DNA from 2 places in the Pseudomonas sp. DWP3-1-2 genome. Region 1 is predicted to be linked to the other one. Evidence: predicted binding sites of a transcription regulator. Region 1 holds the regulator's gene; the other holds the start of a gene.
What was found. The regulator sigma-54, encoded in region 1, starts transcription at its own class of promoters, with help from an activator protein. The targets are predictions, from matches to a motif close to ANTGGCATNNANNTTGCTNT.

Region 2: the regulator sigma-54 is predicted to act here: its motif matches at 2,383-2,402, upstream of flgB (flagellar basal body rod protein FlgB).

The regions. Positions count from the first base shown of each region.
Region 1 is NZ_JAFCTZ010000002.1:84,148-91,608, reverse strand. It holds gene mlaE (lipid asymmetry maintenance ABC transporter permease subunit MlaE) at 1-357, opposite strand, end outside; gene ACP7B0_RS06275 (ATP-binding cassette domain-containing protein) at 357-1,166, opposite strand; gene ACP7B0_RS06270 (KpsF/GutQ family sugar-phosphate isomerase) at 1,456-2,430, shown strand; gene ACP7B0_RS06265 (KdsC family phosphatase) at 2,445-2,969, shown strand; gene lptC (LPS export ABC transporter periplasmic protein LptC) at 2,979-3,551, shown strand; gene lptA (lipopolysaccharide transport periplasmic protein LptA) at 3,538-4,080, shown strand; gene lptB (LPS export ABC transporter ATP-binding protein) at 4,081-4,806, shown strand; gene ACP7B0_RS06245 (RNA polymerase factor sigma-54) at 4,993-6,486, shown strand; gene hpf (ribosome hibernation-promoting factor, HPF/YfiA family) at 6,617-6,925, shown strand; gene ptsN (PTS IIA-like nitrogen regulatory protein PtsN) at 6,936-7,400, shown strand; gene rapZ (RNase adapter RapZ) at 7,403-7,461, shown strand, end outside.
Region 2 is NZ_JAFCTZ010000005.1:310,073-317,533, forward strand. It holds gene flgE (flagellar hook protein FlgE) at 1-762, opposite strand, end outside; gene ACP7B0_RS14855 (flagellar hook assembly protein FlgD) at 790-1,470, opposite strand; gene flgC (flagellar basal body rod protein FlgC) at 1,486-1,926, opposite strand; gene flgB (flagellar basal body rod protein FlgB) at 1,930-2,337, opposite strand; gene cheR (protein-glutamate O-methyltransferase CheR) at 2,697-3,524, opposite strand; gene ACP7B0_RS14875 (chemotaxis protein CheV) at 3,624-4,556, opposite strand; gene flgA (flagellar basal body P-ring formation chaperone FlgA) at 4,637-5,395, shown strand; gene flgM (flagellar biosynthesis anti-sigma factor FlgM) at 5,566-5,886, shown strand; gene ACP7B0_RS14890 (flagella synthesis protein FlgN) at 5,935-6,399, shown strand; gene ACP7B0_RS14895 (flagellar brake protein) at 6,481-7,227, shown strand; gene ACP7B0_RS14900 (MFS transporter) at 7,333-7,461, opposite strand, start outside.

The DNA.
Region 1 (7,461 bases):
CGCGGAACCGGCACGGCCGGCGAACAGCAAGGCTGCCACGACCGGACCCAGCTCACGCAACAGGGTCAGTGCCACCATTTGGCCAACAGCCTGCTCCGACCCATAGCTGGAGAGAATGCTGAAGCCCTGCAATGCCAGAACCATGCCGATGAACAGGCCTGAGACGACAATGATCGCCAGGGACATGACGCCGACCGAATGCAGCTGTTTGACCAGCAATTGGAAATTGCCGCCGATCCCGCCACGCCCCAACAAGGCATGGACAAGAAAAATCCCTGATCGTCCCAATACGGTAACGGTATCGATCGCGGCGCACCCAAGCAGGCGTATCCGCTCCATTAATGACTTTCTGCGCATCAGCGCTTCCCCAAAAGATCTTCGCGAAAATCCGGCGCCGGATAGTGAAACGGCACGGGGCCATCCGGGTCGCCAGTCATGAATTGACGGATACGCGGGCTGTCCGAGTTCATCAGCTCTTGCGGTGTCCCCTGCCCCAATACCTGCCCATCGCCCACCACATAAAGGTAATCGGCAATGCTGGCGGTCTCGGCCAGATCATGGGAAACGACCACGCTGGTGATCCCGAGCGCATCGTTGAGCAGCTTGATCAGCCGCACCAAAACCCCCATTGCAATCGGGTCTTGCCCCACGAAAGGCTCGTCATACATGAGAATCTGCGGGTCCAGGGCGATAGCACGCGCGAGCGCCACACGACGCTTCATGCCTCCGCTCAGCTCATCGGGCATGAGGTCGATGGCACCGCGCAAACCCACTGCCTGCAACTTGAGCAGCACAATGTCGCGAATCATCTCGTCCGGCAGTTCGGTATGAACGCGCAAGGGGAAGGCCACGTTTTCAAACACGTCCAGGTCAGTAAACAGCGCACCACTTTGAAACAACACGCCCATGTGCTTGCGCGCATCGAACAGATCGCTGCGCGACAGCTTGGGCAGGTTCTGGCCGTTGACCCATATTTCGCCAACAGACGGCCGCAGCTGTGCCCCCATAAGGCGCAACAGGGTTGTCTTGCCACTGCCCGAAGGCCCCATGATGCCGGTCACTTTGCCACGGGGAATACGAATATCGACATTTTCGAAGATGCTGCGCGCACCGCGCTTGAAGGAAACGCCCTTCAGCTCGATCGCGTAGGCGTTATCGGCACTCATCAAAACTCCTTGCGCTACAGACTCACTCTCAGCTACCAGATCCCTGACGGGAGGCATGCTATCCAGGAGGGCCGAACAGGTCGCGAACTATACCACTGCAATTTCACGCCACCAAAGAGAGAAGCCTGTCAGGGATGATTTGGCACAAATATTTACGACATTCCCGGCACGTTCTATATAGAAGCAGCAACGGATCACACTGATTGATGACAAAGATCGACGATCAAGCGTGAGGGAATCGCGCATTACCGCTATAATCGCCGCCTTTTGAAGGCCGAACGATTTCCCCATGAGCCAATCCAGCGACCTGATCCAGTCAGCACAACGCACCATCCGCCTCGAAATAGAAGCCGTAGAAGGCTTGCTCAGCACCATCGATGCGGATTTCGTCCAGGCCTGCGAGATGATTCTTGCCAGCAAAGGGCGCGTTGTCGTGGTTGGAATGGGCAAGTCCGGGCACATCGGCAAGAAAATCGCGGCCACGCTGGCCAGTACCGGGACGACCTCGTTCTTTGTCCACCCGGCTGAAGCCAGCCACGGCGACATGGGCATGATCACGGCCGACGACATCATTCTGGCCCTGTCCAATTCAGGCACCACCGCTGAAATCGTGACCTTGCTGCCGCTGATCAAGCGCCTTGGCATCCAGATGATCAGCCTGACGGGCAACCCGGCATCGACACTTGCCAAGGCCGCTGACGTCAACCTGAGCGCCCGCGTCGTCCATGAAGCCTGCCCGCTGAACCTGGCGCCGACGTCCTCGACGACGGCCGCCCTGGTGATGGGCGATGCATTGGCCGTCGCATTGCTGGAAGCCCGTGGATTCACCGCCGAGGATTTCGCGTTCTCCCACCCCGGCGGCGCGCTGGGCAGACGCCTGCTGCTCAAGGTCGAGCATGTCATGCACGTGGGCGATGAACTGCCCAAGGTGCAACGAGGCACATTGCTGCGTGAATCCCTGATGGAAATGACCCGCAAGGGCCTGGGCATGACCGCGGTTCTCGAAGCCGACGGACGACTGGCGGGAATCTTTACCGACGGCGACTTGCGCCGTACGCTGGATCGCCCGTTCGATATCCGCCTGACGACCATTGATGAAGTCATGACGGTCCATGGCAAAACCGCCCGCCCCGAAATGCTGGCCGCCGAAGCCTTGAAGATCATGGAAGACAACAAGATTGGCTCCCTGATCGTTGTAGACGAAAACGACCACCCCGTCGGCGCGTTCAACTTGCAGGATCTGCTGCGCGCAGGCGTCATGTGATGGGAGACGTGATCATGACCACAGAGTTGCTGCAACGAGGCAAGCACATCAAGCTGGCCGTTTTCGACGTCGATGGCGTGCTGACTGATGGCCGCCTCTACTTTCTGGAAGACGGCAGCGAGTTCAAGACCTTCAATACGCTGGACGGCCAGGGCATCAAGATGCTCATTGCCTCGGGAATCGTCACTGCCATCATCAGCGGCCGAAAAACCCCGGTCGTAGAGCGTCGCGCCAACAATCTGGGCATCGAGCACCTCTATCAGGGTCGCGAAGACAAGCTGGTCGTTCTGGATGAATTGCTGGCCCGGCTCAATCTGAATTACGAACAAGTCGCCTATCTGGGGGATGATCTGCCAGACTTACCCGTCATTCGCCGTGTCGGACTGGGCATGGCGGTCGCCAATGCCGCAGACTTTGTACGACAGCATGCCCACGGCGTTACCAGGGTACGGGGCGGCGAAGGCGCAGCTCGCGAGTTCTGTGAACTGATTCTCAGCGCGCAGGGCAACCTTGAAGCCGCCCACGCCGCCTACCTATAGAAGCCATTTATGTTCAGTAAAAAAATTCGATCATTTCTGATCTTCGGCGTATTGGCGGCCCTGCTGGCCGCTGCCGGGTATTGGAATATCAGCCCTGAAAGCTTCATGGACCAGCCTGCGGCCTCCGTGGACGAAAGCGCTATCGACTTTTACGCCATCAACGCCCACAGCGTTCAGTACTTGCCCGACGGCAAGCTTCAATACGAGATGACGGCCGACAAGGTCGAGCATCTCAAGGCTACCGACGTCACGCTGCTGACCACGCCGGACCTGCAAATGTATCGTGGCACCCTTTATCCGTGGCACGTCCAGAGCAAGACAGGCGAGGTTTCCCCTGGCGGAGACCACGTCGAACTGATCGACTCGGTTCGCATAGCCCGAACCGATGATAAAAACCGCACGACCATCATCACCAGTAGTCGGATGACGGTATTCCCACAGAAGCAATATGCGCAGACCGAGCAAGCCGTTAGAATCGACGGGGCAGGCGGTGTGACGACGGCCAAAGGGATGAAAGCGTATTTGAACGACGGCAGGATGGACCTGCTGTCCAACGTAAGAGGACAGTATGAGGCTCGTTAAAACCCTTCCTTTCTTGCTCGGCCTGGGCGCAGCACTGGGAAGCGCGAGCGCCTGGTCCCTGCCGACTGACCGCGATCAGCCGATCCACATCCAGTCTGATGATGCACAGCTTGATGATAAACAAGGCATAGCCACCTACAAAGGCAACGTCATCATCACGCAAGGCTCGATGAAGATCACCGGTAACACCGTGACCATCACCCGTAATGCTCAGGGCGAAGTCGACGTGTTCACGTCCGTCGGCAACCTGGCTTATTACGAGCAAAAGCCATCGGTGGACAAGCCTATTGTTCAGGCTTACGCGGTCACCATCCAATACTATGCATCGCAGGATCGCATCGTGTTGATCGACAAGGCCAAGGTCATCAATGACGGCAACACGTCCGAAGGCGAGAAGATTGTCTACGACACCGTGAAGCAGATCGTCAGCGCTGGCCGCGCCAATGGCAACAAGGTCACGACACCGCGCCCGCGCATCGACATGGTTATCCAGCCGAAAAAGAAAACCGACCAGCAGAAGGCCCAGTAAATGGCGACGCTGAAAGCCCAGCATTTGGCTAAAAGCTACAAGGGCCGTCAGGTCGTGCGTGATGTGAGCCTGTCTATCGACAGCGGCCAGATCGTTGGCCTGCTCGGGCCCAACGGTGCCGGCAAGACCACCTGCTTTTACATGATCGTCGGGCTGGTGCAGGCCGATCAGGGTCGCGTACTGATCGACGACCTGGACGTGAGCCACCAACCCATGCACGGTCGCGCACGCGCGGGCATCGGCTACCTGCCTCAGGAAGCCTCGATTTTCCGCAAGCTGTCCGTCTCGGACAACATCATGGCCATCCTTGAGACCCGCAAGGAACTGGACAGCGCGGCGCGGCGCAAGGAACTGGAAAGCCTGCTGCAGGAATTCCACATCACCCATATTCGCGACAACCTGGGGATGAGCCTGTCCGGTGGCGAACGTCGCCGGGTTGAAATTGCACGCGCCCTGGCTACTTCACCGAAATTCATTCTGCTCGACGAACCTTTCGCCGGCGTGGACCCGATTTCAGTCGGCGACATCAAGCAGATCATCCATCACTTGAAAGCCAAGGGTATCGGCGTTTTGATCACCGATCACAACGTTCGGGATACTCTGGACATCTGCGAAACCGCTTACATCGTCAACGATGGGCAACTGATCGCCGAAGGCGACTCGGAAACCATTCTGGCAAATCAACTGGTGAAAGAGGTCTACCTCGGTCACGAGTTCCGCCTGTAATTACTGTGGTGCCTCGCCCCTCCAAGCGAGCAATGCCTGGATGTTTTCGATGATGATGCATTAATTGCCATCACACTCTAGGCAAACACTTTGGTTTCAGGCATATAATTTGCTTATGCAGGCGCTCCGGCGCCCCGGTAGTGGATGGCGCGTGTGCGCCGGCGAATAAGGTGTTAAGCCCCAGCCATGAAACCATCGCTAGTCTTGAGAATGGGCCAGCAGCTGACGATGACGCCGCAGCTGCAACAGGCCATCCGCTTACTCCAGCTTTCGACTCTGGATCTCCAACAAGAGATTCAAGAGGCGCTGGAGTCCAACCCTATGCTGGAACGCCAGGAAGAAGGAGAAGACTTCGACAACGCTGACCCCCTGGCCGACAGCGTCGAGCAAAAGCCCAATCCCGACGTTCAGGAGCCGACTTATCAGGAACCCGCCCCTACGGTAGACAACCTGGAAGAAGGCGACTGGAACGAGCGCATTCCCAATGAATTGCCAGTGGACACTGCCTGGGAAGACGTCTACCAGACCAGCGCCAGCAGCCTGCCCAGCAATGACGATGACGAATGGGACTTTACGACTCGCACGTCCGTGGGTGAAAGCCTGCAGAGCCATTTGCTCTGGCAGCTGAATCTGGCGCCCATGTCCGATACCGATCGTCTGATTGCCGTGACGCTGATCGACTGCATCAACAATCAGGGTTATCTGGACGAAACCCTCGAAGAGATTCTCGACGCCTTTGATCCCGAGCTGGATATCGAACTGGACGAGATCGAGGCCGTTCTGCACCGCATCCAGCAATTCGAACCTGCGGGCATCGGGGCGCGCAACCTCAGCGAATGCCTGTTGCTGCAATTGCGCCAACTGCCCGCCAAAACCCGCTGGCTGGCTGAAGCTCAGCGCCTGGTCAGCGACTTTATCGACCTGCTCGGCAGTCGCGACTACAGCCAGCTGATGCGCCGCATGAAGCTCAAGGAAGATGAGCTGCGTCAGGTCATCGAGCTGGTTCAGAGCCTCAATCCACGGCCGGGCTCGCAAATCGAATCCACCGAAGCCGAATATGTTGTGCCTGACGTTATCGTGCGCAAGGACAACGAGCGCTGGCTGGTGGAGCTTAATCAGGAATCGGTGCCTCGCCTGCGGGTGAACCCTCAATACGCCGGGTTCGTGCGCCGCGCCGACACCAGTGCCGACAACACCTTCATGCGCAATCAGTTGCAGGAAGCCCGCTGGTTCATCAAGAGCCTGCAGAGCCGCAACGAAACGCTGATGAAAGTCGCCACCCAGATCGTCGAGCATCAACGCGGCTTTCTGGAATATGGCGACGAGGCCATGAAACCGCTCGTCCTGCATGACATTGCTGAGGCGGTCGGCATGCACGAATCGACGATTTCCCGCGTGACTACGCAAAAATTCATGCATACGCCGCGCGGCATATACGAATTGAAATATTTCTTTTCGAGCCACGTCAGCACGTCGGAGGGCGGTGAATGTTCGTCCACGGCGATTCGGGCGATCATCAAAAAACTGGTTGCCGCTGAAAATCAGAAAAAGCCGTTGAGTGACAGCAAGATCGCTGGTTTACTGGAGGCACAAGGCATTCAGGTAGCTCGTCGCACAGTTGCTAAATACCGCGAATCACTGGGCATTGCGCCATCCAGCGAACGCAAGCGACTGATGTGATCCGGCCGGGTAAAGACAGGGTGCGCACAACCCGCAGTCGTTTTTACCCGAGCCAGAGCTGCAAGCCAAAGCGTTCCAGTGGTAGGCAAAAGCCTGCCTCTTTATGCACTGGCAATAAGGAGAAAGCGGTATGCAAGTCAACATCAGTGGACATCAACTGGATGTGACCGACGCCCTACGCGACTACATCACCGAAAAACTCGGACGACTGGAGCGCCACTTCGACAAGATAACCAATGTGCAGGTCATCATGGAGGTCGAGAAACTGAAACAGAAAATCGAAGCCACCCTGCACATCCCTGGTGCGAAAGTGGTCGCCAATGCGGAACATGACGACATGTACGCGGCGATCGACCTTCTGACCGACAAGCTCGACAGACAATTGCTCAAGCATAAGGAAAAGCAGATCGGCCACCTTCAAGGTGCGACGGCTCGCTGATACCCCCCACATGATCCGACTTGAAAACATCCTGACCCCCGGCCGTTCACTTGTGAACGTGTCGGGTGGCAGTAAAAAACGTGTACTCGAATCCATTGGCAATCTGATCGGCAAAGAAGTGCCTGATCTGGATTCGCAAACCGTGTTCGAGAGCCTCGTCGCCCGGGAAAAACTCGGGTCAACCGGCTTTGGAAACGGGATTGCGATCCCCCACTGCCGTCTTGCCGGGTGCTCGGCGCCCATCAGCGCCGTGTTGCGCCTTGATGCTCCTGTAGAATTCGACGCTATCGATGGCGCGCCAGTGGACCTGCTATTTGTCCTGCTGGTCCCTGAAGCCGCCACCGATGAGCACCTTGAGCTGCTGCGCCAGATAGCCAGCATGCTTGACCGCACCGATGTGCGTGAACGCCTGCGCAGCGCCCAAAGCAGTGAAACGCTTTATCAGGTGGTGCTGGACGTGCAGAGCGGTAACTGACCATGCGCATGATAATCGTCAGTGGCCGTTCAGGCTCCGGCAAGAGCACTGCACTGGACGT
Region 2 (7,461 bases), on a different contig from region 1:
CGCGCCGACACCACTGGTGATCAGTGCACCACTGGAGTCGAACGTCAGCTTGACCTCGTCAGCAGCGGTGCTGTTGACAGGGTCACTGATGCTTCGACCATCAACCAGCGAGTACATGGACCAGGCGTTGGTACCGGTCTTCACGAAATACTGATCAAGCGTGTGGGCGTTGCCCTGAGTGTCATAAATCGGGGTGCTGTATTTGACGTTATAGGTGCTGGTCTGGGTCGGGTCGAACGGCGTAACGGTTGGAGTCGTTGTCGTCGAGTTCAGGTTGGCCTCATTGGTAATCGAGGTTGTTGACTTGGGCTCAAGGTTGGCAGAGTCGACCACCAGATTACCGAGCACACCGTTGACAACGTTGCCATTGGCATCAACGTTATAGCCCTGCAGGTTCTGACCCGAACTGTTGACGACAAAACCATCTTTATCCGTGTGGAAAGCGCCGGAACGGGTGTAAAGCTTTTCGCCGTTGTTACTGAGCATGAAGAAGCCGTTGCCATTGATTGCCAGGTCAAGGCTATTAGCGGTACCCGTGGTCAACGTACCCTGAGTGAACTGCTGGGAAACGGCCGCTGTTCTGACCCCACTGCCCACACTGGTGGTACCGGAGGTGCCGCGAATCGATTGCGCATACTGATCGGCAAACTCGACACGGGAAGATTTGAAGCCGGTGGTCGCGACGTTGGCAATGTTGTTGCCGGTGACGTCGAGGCTTTTGTTTGCCGCGTAGAGCCCACTAAGACCGATATTGAATGACATGTAACACTCCTTCGCCGTCTAGTCGGCTCAAATTCCGATTGTTTGCACTTTGGACAGGCCGATACTGGTACCGCCTGCCAGATTGAGAGTCATTTCCCCGCCAGCGGCGGCAGTGGTCACACTATTGACAGTGGCCGGCAGATACGTCGCCAGTGAAGTGCCCTTGCCATCAATGCTGCCACTGGCAACGAAGCTATAAGTGCCGGAAGCAACCGGCGCCCCAGCGCTGTCAGTGCCATCCCACGTGAAGCTGGTCGTACCGGCAGCCTGTGTACCCAAGTCCACCGTGTCGACCAGAGTCTTGCTGGAGTCATATATCTTCACCGTTGTGCCGGTGGCCGAAGACGGTACCACCACCGAACCGGTCATCCCCTTGGTGGTGTCGACCACCGCCGACCCCGTTTCCACAACCACCGAACGGCCGACCAAAGAAGACGCCTGCAGTGCTTGAGAGGAGGTGTAGGAAGAGGCAATCGAATCCACCGAAGCAGTCAGGTTCTGCATGCTTTCCAGACTGCTGAACTGCGCCAGCTGGGCAACGAATGCAGTGTTGTCCTGAGGGTCCAGCGGGTTCTGGTTCTTCATCTGCGTCACCAGCAGCTGCAGAAACGCATCCTTGCCCAGCGCGCCGGTACCTGAATTGGTAGTGGTCGGGGTAGGGTTCTGCAGGGAGCTGATTAAACTGCTTGATACGTCTTCAACGGCCATTTGTTTCGCCCCTTATCACTGACCGAGGGTCAGGACCTTTTGCATCATGGTTTTGGCGGTGTTCATGAGTTCTGCGTTGGTCTGAAAAGACCGACTGGCGGAAATCATATCGGCCATTTCTTCGACGACATTGACGTTGGGGTAGTAAACGTACCCGTCCTTGTCGGCGGAAGGGTGATTGGGTTCGTAGCGCGCTTCGAGGTTGGAGGTATCTTCGATAATCCCCGTCACCTGAACGCCCTGCCCGGCTTCACCTTGATCCTGAAACAACGAACCACCACCGGCACCCTGGTTCTGCATCACAGTGGCAAACACCGGATGACGCGCCCGGTACGTCTGATCCAGGCTCGAAGACACGGTTTCAGCGTTGGCAATGTTGCTGGCGGTGGTGTTCAAACGAGTGGTCTGGGCACTCATGCCGCTGCCGGCAATATTGAAAACGTTGGCTAGAGACATGAATTACTCTCCGCGAAGGGCTGCAACCAACCCTTTGAATTTGCTGTTGAGCAACGTGAAGCTTGCCTGGAAGCCAATGGCGTTCTCTGCATAGCTGGCCTGCTCGACCTGGGCGTCAACGGTGTTCTGGTCCAGCGAAGGCGCAGAAGGCGTGCGGTACAACAGCGAGCCATCGGTATTGCCGGCCCCTTCTGCTTCAATGTGACGACTGTTGGTCATGTTCAACGCAAACGTGCCGTTCTTGACCTTGTCGCTTTCAGCGGCCAGCACGGAAGAGAACTCCAGATCACGAGCCTTGTAATTGGGCGTATCGGCATTGGTAATGTTGTTGGCCAGCACCTCGGCGCGCTTGGCGCGAAAGTTGAGGGCCTGCTCATGGATACCTAACGCTTTATCGAAGCTGATGCTCATGTCGGGAAACCTTTACCGGTTGACCAGATTTTCGTTATCAGTGACATAGCAATCAGCGTGCCAGTATCCGTATTCCCGCAAACCGGGGCTTTGGAGGCTGCCCAGGCACGGCAATGCCAGAAAAGCGGCAAGGTATTTCCGCTACTCAGCCCCTATGCGGCAAGTCGAGCGCCGTAATTTTGCCATTGCCGCCTGCCGAATCGCGTTCGAGAACCAGAGGCGAATGCACTCGCGAGGACTTTCCCTGGATGTCAGCCATAACGAAAAATGCTCCGCATCTTTCGATACGGAGCATTTTTCTTGAGCGCCGCGCAGATTTCACACAGCCTGCGACGGACCCTTTTACCGATCACGCCGATTTACTTGGCCTGATAGATGATCCCAGGGCTGCACTGAACCATTTGGTAATGCTCAGGCAAACCATTGAGGGCTTCGGAGGCCCCCAGAAACAGATAGCCGCCGCGCTTGAGCGTGCCGTGAATCCGCAACAGGATGTCTTTTTTCACTTCGGCAGAAAAATAGATCAACACGTTGCGGCAAAACACGACATCGAACTTACCCAGACTTGCGTAGCTGTCCAGCAAATTGAACGCGCGGAACTCCACGCGACTTTTGATCGGTGCCTTGACAGCCCAGCGGCCCGGGGTCTTCAAGTCGAAATAACGCTGCAATCGATCCGCAGACAAGCCTCGACCAATAGCCAGGCTGTCGTACTCCCCCGATTTGCAATTGGTGAGCATCAGGCCGGAAAGGTCAGTGGCAACGATTTGCACCCCGGCCTTGAGCTGGCCCGGGTTGCTGCGTTCAAACTCATCGACGGTCATCGACAGTGAATAGGGTTCCTGACCGGACGAACAAGCCGCCGACCAGATTCGCAAGCGCTGGCCCGGGCTGGCCTTGATCGACTCCGGCAACACCTTGTTCTTCATGACTTCAAACGGATAGGTATCACGAAACCACAAGGTCTCATTGGTGGTCATGGCATCCACGACCTGCTCACGCAAACCGCTGCGAGGCTGAGTCTGGATGCGCTGAATCAGCTCCCCCAGAGATTTGATGCCCTGTTGTTCCATCAGCTTGTTGAGGCGGCTGGAAACAAGGTACTGCTTGTTCTCACCCAACAGGATGCCACAGGCTTTTTCCAGAAAGACCCGGAACTGTTCGAAATCCAAATTACCCGTAGACAAAGATGCCGCCCCTCAAAATCATGTGAACCACCAAGGGCGACGCCCCAAGGGTGTGTTGCTGTTTCGACACCGCATTGCCGGACAGGCCCGCAAGCAAGCCTAACTTTTATCGGAGGCCTTGATCCGGTCTACAACCCTGGCCGCGAGATCATCAGGCTTGAACTTGGCAAGGAAATCATCGGCTCCCACCTTCTTCACCATAGCCTGATTGAACACACCTGAAAGAGAAGTATGCAAAATGATATGCAGTTTTTGCATGCGCGGATCGTTGCGGATCTCGGCAGTCAGCGTGTAGCCGTCCATTTCCGGCATTTCGATGTCGGAAATCATCATCAGAAATTCTTCTTCGGGTTTTTTGCCCTCATCAACCAGTTTGCGCAGGTAATCCAGCGCCTGGCGGCCATCATTTAACGCAACGACTTCTACACCCACCGTCTGCAGACAACGACTGACCTGCTTTCGTGCCACCGATGAGTCGTCAACCGTCAGAACCCGCAACGAAATGGCCTTGTGCTGACTTTCGGCGTCAATGACACCTGCAGAGACCGCCTCGGAAATAGGAGCCACCTCGGCAAGAATTTTCTCGACGTCAATGATTTCGACTAATTGATTGTCGATCCGCGTCACAGCCGTCAGGTAGTGGTCGCGGCCTGTTCCCTTGGGCGGTGGATGAATCTCTTCCCAGTTCATGTTCACGATGCGCTCGACCGAATCCACCAGAAACCCCTGAACCTTGGTGTTGTACTCCGTGATGATCACGAAGGTGTTGTCCAGACTCATCTGCCCCGAAGAGCCCGTTGCCATGGCCAGATCGAGGATCGGGATGGTTCCTCCACGAATACTGGCCACGCCCCGCACGATACGGTTGGATTTAGGCATCACGGTCAGCTTGGGGCATTGCAACACCTCCTTCACCTTGAACACGTTGATGCCATACAGTTGCTTGCCGTCGAGACGGAACAACAACAGCTCTAGGCGATTCTGCCCAACCAGTTGCGTGCGCTGGTTCACCGAATCCATTACACCGGCCATGCTCCGACTCCCCTTCAAAAGCAACCGATCACCGCTCCACCCGATTTGGTAAGCGGCACGGCCTTTGCTTTTTATACGTTATGAACGCAAAAACGACAATTTCCCGACACATTTCATTCAGAAAACGTAGCTTAATCCGTGCGATGGCAGTGCTGTGCCTGTCATGCCTGACCAGTTTCAGCCGCGCTGACGCTTTTACATTGCCTGAACAGCTTATCGGCGTCACTCAGGGGTTTCTTGAATTCACCGTTGAGGACTATCTGGCGAGCAATCAAATCGAAGGCCGCTATGAGGTGGAAGTCCGGCAGCTGGACCCCCGGACACGCATGGCGTACTGCGACAAGGACTTGACAGCCTCGCTGGAAAGTTCCAAACCCATTGGGCGGGTCAACGTCAAAGTACGCTGTGAAGGATCGTCACCCTGGGCGGTGTTTGTCCCGGCGCAAGTTCATCTGTATCGCGACGTCGTCACGGCCGTACGGCCGCTCAAACGCGACAGCGTCATCAGCGAAGACGATGTAGCCCTGCGAGAACGTGACATTGGCCAGCTTGGCCAAGGGTTTCTTTCGTCGCTGGATCAGGCCATCGGGCAGAAAACTCTTCGACCGACGGTAATAGATCAGGTTCTTTCACCCAATTACCTGGAGCAGCCTCAATTAATCCACAAGGGCGATCAGGTAGTGATTATCGCGCGCAGTGGCACACTCGCGGTGCGCATGCCGGGTGAAGCCTTGTCGGATGGGGGGTTCAATGAGCAGATACGGGTACGCAACCTCAACTCCAAACGCGTCATAAAAGCCAATGTCACTGGCCCGGGACAGGTGGAAGTGCCTATGTGAGATGACCGGCCGCTGGTAGAGAACGCTAGTTTTTTCTAGACTGCGAAACAAGTCCCCCGATGTGAGGTCCATTCTCACGTGCGTTTCACATGCATTTCGCATTTGGACTAAAGTTTTTGCGGATCTGGTCGAAACCATGGCAAGCGTCCAAATACCCAGAGGTTTTAATCATGGTCATTGATTTCAGCAGGCTGAACAACACGCCTTCTATAGGCGGTACATCGCGCACCAGCAGCACCAAAGAAACAGGCAATACCGAGGCGACGGTACCTACTGGCGTATCAGCTGAAAAAGCTGGCATTACTGGAGAATCCGTTCATTTGAGCGGCGAGGCTCAGCAGTTGAAAAAGATCACTGATACGTTACGCGACCAACCCGTAGTCAATAGCGCCCGGGTGGCGGAATTGAAGCAGGCAGTTGCGGACGGCAGTTATCAGGTAGACAGCAACCGAGTGGCCAGCAAGCTGCTCAACTTCGAAGCCCAACGCTAGCCCACCGCTGGCGATGGATTTCTGGACGCTTAAAAACCAGAGCATGCGATGCAAGACACTACTTTGCTGCAACTGATCACGGATGATTTTGTCCCTGCCCGGCAATTGCTGGAGCTTTTGCAGGCAGAATCATTAGCCCTTCACGGCCGCGACATGGTCGAGATGGAGCATATCCTGGCGAAAAAGCAGGCCATGGTGATTCTGCTTGAACAGCACGGCCGCAAGCGCAGCCAGTTGCTGGCCGCCATGGGCCTGAGCCCGGACCGCAAAGGATTGGTCGAACTTGCCAGCCATTCGTCAGTTGGGGACGAACTGCTCAAGGCCGCAGACGAGCTGAACGCGTTGATTCTCCAATGTCAGGCCGCGAACCAGAATAACGGAAGCTCGATTCAGCTCCAGCAAATCAATACGGCTCATCAGCTTAGAATCCTCACGGGCGATACGCCGACGTTGTATGACAGTCGCGGCTCGACATCGGGGCGGGCCAAGCCACGTCCGTTAAGCCAAGCATAATTTCTGTATCAAGGCGTCTTGCATGCTGGCAAAATGCCCGTTAATGCATTGCTGTCGTATCTTGCCTGGAGATGGAAAAAAGTGAACGGCTCAAGCGCGGACGATGCTCCGCAGCCCCCAAAGGTTTTAACTACGCCTTTGGAAATTGCCGCCAACCTGCGGCAGCTACTTGATAGTCATGATCCGTTGATCATTACCTTTCATGAGCGCACCCAGCGTTTCCAGAGCTACCTGGTTGAGGTGGATCGTGAGACCAACACTATCGGTCTGGACGAAATGATCCCCCGTGACGGTGAGCGCTTTCTTATGAGCGGCGAACCTTATCGAGTCGAAGGTTTTCACGACGGCGTCCGTATCGCATGGGAAGGCGGCGGGCACATGACGCTTGTGGAAAGCGATAACCAACGCCTGTACCGGGGGCCCATGCCTGCGGAAGTGGTCTACCACCAACGTCGTAACGCGTTTCGTGCTGCCCTCAAACTTGCCTCACTGGTCAACGTCGAAATCGGAGGTGACAGACTCAAGTCGCCTCTGAGTGGAAAATTGCTGGATATCTCCGCGACAGGCTGCAAGCTGCGTTTCGAGGGGGATGTTTCAGAGCGTATGCAACTGGGTCAGGTTTATGAGCGCTTTGCTGCGTACTTGCCATTTGGCACCATGACTGCGCCTGTTGAACTGCGTCACCTGCACTTTGAAGAACGCGTCAACACCACGTTCGCAGGCGTGCGCTTTCACAACATGAGCGGGTTGGTACAGCGTCAGGTCGAACGCTTTGTCTACCAACTGCAGCGCGAAGCGCGCAGGTTCGACAAAGACGACGACTTCTGACCAGCCTTCCGACTATAAAAAAGGCGATTACGCATGATGCGCAATCGCCTTTTTTTGTGGATCAACGATTAAAAAGCAGGCGTAGATCAGCCTGCGAACCCCGCCTCATGGGCGATTGATTTCCTCTGCCTCAGTGTTTTCGCGCTCTACTGCCGGCGTTATGTCGGCCTCCGATGACTCAGTCACTACCGACTCAGACGACTCTTCCGGCATGGTTTCCGGCTCTGCGGTCGC